DNA from 2 places in the Streptomyces sp. NPDC051207 genome. Region 1 is predicted to be linked to the other one. Evidence: riboswitches for the same ligand, from Rfam matches in the RefSeq annotation. Region 1 holds a riboswitch; the other holds the start of a gene.

Region 1 (3,398 bases):
GGTACTGCTCGATCTTGGCGCGCAGGTCCTCGGCGTCGATCTCGCCGTCGTCGGCGGTCTTGACGACGACGACCTTCATGCCGGCCATGACGGCGCTCGCGGCGTTGGTGCCGTGCGCCGAGGACGGGATGAGGCAGACGGTGCGCTGCTCGTCGCCGTTGGCGCGGTGATAGCCGCGGACGGCGAGGAGACCGGCCAGCTCGCCCTGGGAGCCGGCGTTCGGCTGGAGGGAGACCTTGTCGTAGCCGGTGACCTCGGCGAGACGTTCCTCCAGGTCCCGGATGAGCGTGAGGTAGCCCTGCGCCTGCTCGATGGGCGCGAACGGGTGCAGCTGACCGAACTCGGGCCAGGTGACCGGCTCCATCTCCGTGGTCGCGTTGAGCTTCATGGTGCAGGAGCCCAGCGGGATCATGCCGCGGTCGAGCGCGTAGTCGCGGTCGGCGAGCCGGCGCAGGTAGCGCAGCATCGCGGTCTCGGAGCGGTGCTGGTGGAACACCGGGTGCGTGAGGTAGTCGTCGGTGCGCAGCAGCGCCTCGGGCAGGGTGTCCTCGGCGGTCGCGTCCAGCGCCTCGATGTCGCCGTCGACACCGAAGGCGGCCCATACGGCGGCGACCTGCGCGCGCGTGGTGGTCTCGTCACAGGCCAGGGAGACGTGGTCGGCGTCCACGAGGCGCAGGTTCACGCCGTTGTCGCGCGCGGCGGCGACGACCTGGGCGGCCCGGCCCTGGACGCGCACGGTCACCGTGTCGAAGTAGGCGCCGTGCACGACCTCGGCGCCGCCCGCCGCGAGCCCCGCGGCGAGGATCGTGGCGTACCGGTGGGTGCGCCGGGCGATGGCCTTCAGGCCCTCGGGGCCGTGGTAGACGGCGTACATGCCGGCCATGACGGCGAGCAGCACCTGCGCGGTGCAGATGTTGCTGGTGGCCTTCTCGCGGCGGATGTGCTGCTCGCGGGTCTGCAGCGCGAGGCGGTAGGCCTTGTTGCCGTCGGCGTCGACGGACACGCCCACGAGGCGGCCGGGCAGGCTGCGCGCCATCTTCTCCTGCACCGCCATGTAGCCGGCGTGCGGTCCGCCGAAGCCCATGGGCACGCCGAAGCGCTGCGTGGTGCCGACCGCGATGTCCGCGCCGAGCTCGCCCGGCGACTTCAGCAGGGTCAGCGCCAGCAGGTCGGCGGCGACGGTGACGAGCGCGCCGAGCTCGTGCGCCTGGTCGATGACGGGCTTGATGTCGCGTACGGCGCCGGACGCGCCCGGGTACTGGATCAGTACGCCGTTGATCTCGCGCTCGGCGACCTCGGCCGGGATGCCGTCGCTCAGGTCGGCGACGACGACCTCGAGGCCGGTCGGCTCGGCGCGGGTCCGGATGACGGCGATGGTCTGCGGCAGGGCGTCCGCGTCGACCAGGAACAGGCCCTTCTTGTTCTTGCCCATGCGCCGGGACAGCGCCATCGCCTCGGCGGCGGCGGTGCCCTCGTCCAGCAGCGAGGCGCCGGAGGTCGGCAGTCCGGTGAGGTCGGCGACCATGGTCTGGAAGTTCAGCAGGGCTTCGAGGCGGCCCTGCGAGATCTCTGGCTGGTAGGGCGTGTAGGCCGTGTACCAGGCCGGGTTCTCCATCACGTTCCGCAGGATGACGGGCGGCGTGAACGTGCCGTAGTAGCCGATCCCGATCATGGAGCCGAGGACCTGGTTGCGGTCGGCGAGGGAGCGCAGCTCGGCCAGCACCTCGGCCTCGGAGCGGGCGCCCGGCAGGTCCAGCGCGTCGGCGTTCCTGATCACGTCCGGGACCGCGGCGGCCGTCAGCTCGTCGAGCGAGCCGTAGCCGACCTGCGCGAGCATCTTGGCCCGTGCCTCCTGGTCGGGGCCGATGTGACGCTGCTCGAAGGGCATTGCCTGTTCGAGCTCGGAGAGCGGAATGCGATGGGCGGTCATTGCGGAGGCCTCCTGGTCTGACACGACCTTCGAGGGGCACCACGGCGCGGGTACCCGGACGGCCTCCCCCTCTGTCATCTCAACCTGAGAGCTTCACCGGGACGCCCGGGGGCGCCCGGCTTTCACCGTCGGTGAGAGCGGAAGCCGTCGACACCCGCTCTGCTTTCCAGAGTGACCTCGTCCGTGCGGTACGTGGGCCTGAGAGATTCCGGGGAGGATTTGCTCCTTCGGCGCCTCCGGTGGAGCTCGGAGGACTCTCCCGCACGGGGTCAGCAGCCGTTGTCAGCGTACCAGCGAGGTCAACGGTCGGGCTTTCGAGTGGCCGCTGCCCGGATTGTGCTCTTTTGTGGTTCTTACGGAGGAGTTGTGACCACGTGGAGGGCCTGTGCAGACCGACATCGATCCGCGCGACCTGATCGGCCGCAAGGCGTTCGACCGCAACGGCACCAAGATCGGCACCATCGACGAGATCTATCTGGACGACGCCACTGGTGAGCCCGAGTGGGCCGCCATACGCACCAGCCTGTTCGGCAGGGACGCCTTCGTCCCCCTGGAGCCCAGCGAACTGGTCGACGGCACCCTGCGCGTCCCCTTCGACCGCGCCCTGATCAAGGACGCCCCGGACTTCGGCGTCGGCCGCCACCTCTCGCCCGAGCAGGAACTCCAGCTCTACCACCACTACGGCCTCGACGCGACTGCCCCTCCACCGGTCCCCGACCACGACTTCGGCAACCTGGCCGGCACCGAGGACTGAACCCGCCCACCGCCTTGCCCGGCGCTCGCGTCAGCCCGGCGCACCGGCGTACCCACCGGACGTGGCGGCACCCCCCACGCCCCCAGGTCTTCGCGCCACCAGCGGCAGCGGCTCGGCCGGCTCCAGGTCGGGATCGTCGGTCCTGAAGGTCCGCACCCGCCCGGGCTCCGAGTCCGGTGTCTCGAACCGCACGGTGACCCGCCCGAGACCGCTGCCCTGCACCCAGCCGTGCCCGTACTCGGCATGCCGCACGTCGTGCCCGGCAGGCCAGCGCCGCTCGGCGGGCGCCCGCCGCTCCTCGCCGGGCCCGTCGTCCTCGCGCTCCTCCTCCACCTCCTCGGCATGCTCCCCGGCCGCCTGCGCGAACAGGTCCTCCTGCGTGTAGTCGGCGAGGCCGCTGACGCCGACCCCGAGCAGCCTGACGCCGCCCGTGGTGTCCACCGAGTCCAGCAGCCGGGCCGCCGCCTCCCGCACCACCGCCGGATCGTCGGTGGGCCCGCGCAGCGTCTCGGACCGGGTCAGCGTGGAGAAGTCGTACCGGCGCACCTTCAGCACGATCGTCCGCCCCGACAGACCGGCCCCGCGCAGCCGCCGCACACACCGGTCGGCCAGCCGCTGCACCTCCAGGCCGACCCGCGTCCGGTCGTGGATGTCGACGTCGTAGGTGTCCTCCACCGACACCGACTTGGTCTCCCGCTCGGCCACCACCGGCCG
Region 2 (3,398 bases), on a different contig from region 1:
GCGGAACGCGGCGAAGTCCAGCCGGCGCGGGTAGGCCGACCAGCCCGCCACGATCAGCTTCGGCCTGGCCTCCTTGGCGAGGCGCTCGACCTCGGCCATGTCGACGCGGCCGTCGTCGCCGACGTGGTAGGCGACGACGTCGTAGAGCTTGCCGGAGAAGTTGATCTTCATGCCGTGGGTCAGGTGCCCGCCGTGCGCGAGGTTCAGGCCCATGATCGTGTCGCCGGGCTTGAGCAGCGCGAACATCGCGGCGGCGTTGGCCTGGGCGCCCGAGTGCGGCTGCACGTTGGCGTGCTCGGCGCCGAAGAGGGCCTTCACGCGGTCGATGGCGATCTGCTCGACCACGTCGACGTGCTCGCAGCCGCCGTAGTAGCGGCGGCCCGGGTAGCCCTCGGCGTACTTGTTGGTGAGGACCGAGCCCTGCGCCTCCATGACCGCGACCGGCGCGAAGTTCTCGGAGGCGATCATCTCCAGGGTGGACTGCTGGCGGTCCAGCTCGGCGTCGACCGCGGCGGCCACGTCCGGGTCGAGCTCGTGCAGGGGCGTGTTCAGGAGCGACATGTGTGCTACAACCTCTCAGCCGGCGGAAAAGGCGGTGTACTCGTCGGCGGAGAGCAGGTCGGCCGGCTCCTCCGAGACGCGCACCTTGAACAGCCAGCCGCCCTCGAAGGGCGCGGAGTTCACCAGCGACGGGTCGTTGACGACGTCCTCGTTGACCTCGGTGACCTCGCCGGTGACCGGGGAGTACAGGTCGGAGACCGACTTCGTCGACTCCAGCTCGCCGCAGGTCTCGCCGGCGCTCACGGTGTCACCGACGTCCGGGAGCTGGACGAAGACGACATCGCCGAGCGCGTTCGCCGCGTGCTCCGTGATGCCGACCGTCGAGACGCCGTCCTCGGCGGCCGACAGCCACTCGTGCTCCTTGCTGTAGCGCAGCTGCTGGGGGTTGCTCATGGCCTGGATTCTCCTGTACGCGAGGGAGTGCTGGTGAATGGAGAGACTGCTGGGACCGCTGCTGAGCAGCGTAAAGGGGCGCGGCGACCCACCCGGCAGGCGTGCCGGGCCCCGAGCCGCGCTTCAGTGTCTACTTCTGGCGCTTGTAGAACGGCAGAGCCACGACCTCGTAGGGCTCATGACTGCCGCGGATGTCCACGCCGACGCCGGGGGTGCCCGGCGCCGCGTGCGCCGCGTCGACGTACGCCATCGCGATCGGCCTGCCCAGCGTGGGCGAGGGGGCGCCGGAGGTGACCTCGCCGATCACCTCGCCGCCCGCGACCACGGAGTACCCGGCGCGCGGCACGCGGCGGCCCTCGGCGATCAGGCCGACCAGGACCCGCGGCGGGTTCTCCCGGGCGCGGTCGGCGGCCTCCCGCAGGGCCTCGCGCCCCACGAAGTCGCCCTCCTTCTCGAACTTCACCACCCGGCCGAGCCCGGCGTCGAACGGCGTCAGGGAGGTCGTCAGCTCGTGCCCGTACAGCGGCATGCCGGCCTCCAGGCGCAGCGTGTCCCGGCAGGACAGGCCGCAGGGCACCAGGCCGACGCTCTCGCCGGCCTTCGTCAGCGCCTGCCACAGCTCGACGGCGTGCTCCGGCTTCACGAACAGCTCGAAGCCGTCCTCGCCGGTGTAGCCCGTGCGCGCGATCAGCGCGGGAACGCCCGCGACGGTGCCGGGCAGGCCCGCGTAGTACTTCAGGCCGTCCAGGTCGGCGTCCGTGAGGCTCGCCAGGATCCCCGGGGACTCGGGCCCCTGCACGGCGAGCAGCGCGTAGGCGTCCCGGTCGTCGCGCACCTCGGCGTCGAAGCCCGCGGCGCGCTCGGTCAGCGCGTCCAGCACCACCTGGGCGTTGGAGGCGTTCGCCACCACCATGTACTCGGTCTCGGCCAGCCGGTACACGATCAGGTCGTCCAGGATGCCGCCGTCGGCCCGGCAGATCATGGTGTAGCGGGCGCGGCCCACGCCGACGGAGGCGATGTTGCCGACCAGGGCGTAGTTCAGCAGCGCGGCGGCCTGCGGGCCGGTGACGGTGATCTCGCCCATGTGGGAGAGGTCGAACAGGCCGGCCCGGGTGCGCACGGCGACGTGCTCGTCGCGCTCGGAGCCGTAGCGCAGCGGCATGTCCCAGCCGGCGAAGTCGGTCATGGTCGCGCCGAGCGAGCGGTGCAGGGCGTCCAGCGCGGTACGGCGGGGTTCGTTACTGCTCATCGGACGGTCGTCTCCAAGGGCGATGGGGCACCTCCCACGCGAGCGTGATGCGAGCGTGGGGGAGGGCGAGGTCGTTCCTCCCCATCTGTCATCGGAACCTGAGAGGTTCGCCACGACCGGCCCGGGAAAGGGATGGACATGGCTTGCACCTTGGGTGGGGCCACCGAACGGCGGCCCGCTTTCCAGATGTGCCTCGCCCGCGCGGTAACTGGGGCCTGAGAGATTCAAGGGAGGGACTTGCTCCTTCGGCGCCCCGGGCAGTGCCGGGGACTCTCCCGCGCGGATTCAAACGGCCGGTATGCAGTTGGCGGCCACATCATTGCACGCCCGGACGGCTCGCCGACAGGCCCGCACTTGTCACCGGCTTGTGGCAGTAAGTGAACGAAAAAGCGGGACCGTCTGCATTACCTTCTTTTTACACTCGTCGGGAACGGGACTCCGTACCCGACCCCAGGGGGGACGATCACGGTGAACAGGACCTCGGCGTACGCCACGACATCGGGCATCGCGCTGCCCGAGCAGGCCGCTGTCCCGGCCCGGGGAGCATGCGGCCCGCAGCCCGCACCGGTCGTCCGCGACCTGCGCGACCGCGGCGGGCACAGCCCCCGCGCCCTCCTCTTCGGCCCCCGCGACCTCGTCGTCGTCACCGGCCTGCCCGGCAGCGGCAAGTCCACGCTGATGCGGCGCGCCGTGCCCGGCCGGCGCGTCGACTCCCAGGACACCCGGGACCGCTGGGACCGCCGCCTGCCGGGCTTCCTGCCGTACGCCGTCTACCGCCCGCTGGTCCGCCTCGCGCACTACGCCGGGCTGTGGCGCGCGCTGCGCTCCGGCGAGGGCGTCGTCGTGCACGACTGCGGCACCCAGGCCTGGGTGCGCGCCTGGCTGGCCCGCGAGGCCCGCCGCCGGGGCGGCAAGCTGCACCTGCTGCTGCTCGACGTCACCCCGCAGCAGGCGCTGGCCGGTCAGCGCGACCGCGGCCGGGGCGTCTCCCGCTACGCCTTCCGCAGGCACCGCGCGGCCACCGACCGGCTGCGGCGCGCGATCACCGAGGGCGATCTGCCGGCCGGCTGCGGCTCGGCGGTCCTCGTGGACCGGGACGCGGCGAACGCGCTGCGCCGCATCGGCTTCACGGGCTGACCGGACCGCGCCCGGCACCCGATAGCCTTTTCCGCCACAGCAGTGGCACCAGTCAGGC

The links. Region 1 has a riboswitch for glycine ahead of gcvP (aminomethyl-transferring glycine dehydrogenase). Riboswitches for the same ligand answer to the same signal wherever they lie in the genome.
Region 2: linked by a shared signal. The riboswitch ahead of gcvT (glycine cleavage system aminomethyltransferase GcvT) and the one ahead of gcvP (aminomethyl-transferring glycine dehydrogenase) in region 1 are both predicted to bind glycine.

Annotation. Positions count from the first base shown of each region.
Region 1 is NZ_JBFBAX010000013.1:9,609-13,006, reverse strand. Features, by position in the region: gene gcvP (aminomethyl-transferring glycine dehydrogenase) at 1-1,930, opposite strand, end outside; glycine riboswitch at 2,107-2,202, opposite strand; gene AB0M97_RS15235 (PRC-barrel domain-containing protein) at 2,316-2,684, shown strand; gene AB0M97_RS15230 (DNA polymerase IV) at 2,715-3,398, opposite strand, start outside.
Region 2 is NZ_JBFBAX010000015.1:131,597-134,994, reverse strand. Features, by position in the region: gene glyA (serine hydroxymethyltransferase) at 1-561, opposite strand, end outside; gene gcvH (glycine cleavage system protein GcvH) at 577-954, opposite strand; gene gcvT (glycine cleavage system aminomethyltransferase GcvT) at 1,085-2,203, opposite strand; glycine riboswitch at 2,396-2,491, opposite strand; gene AB0M97_RS17145 (AAA family ATPase) at 2,672-3,340, shown strand.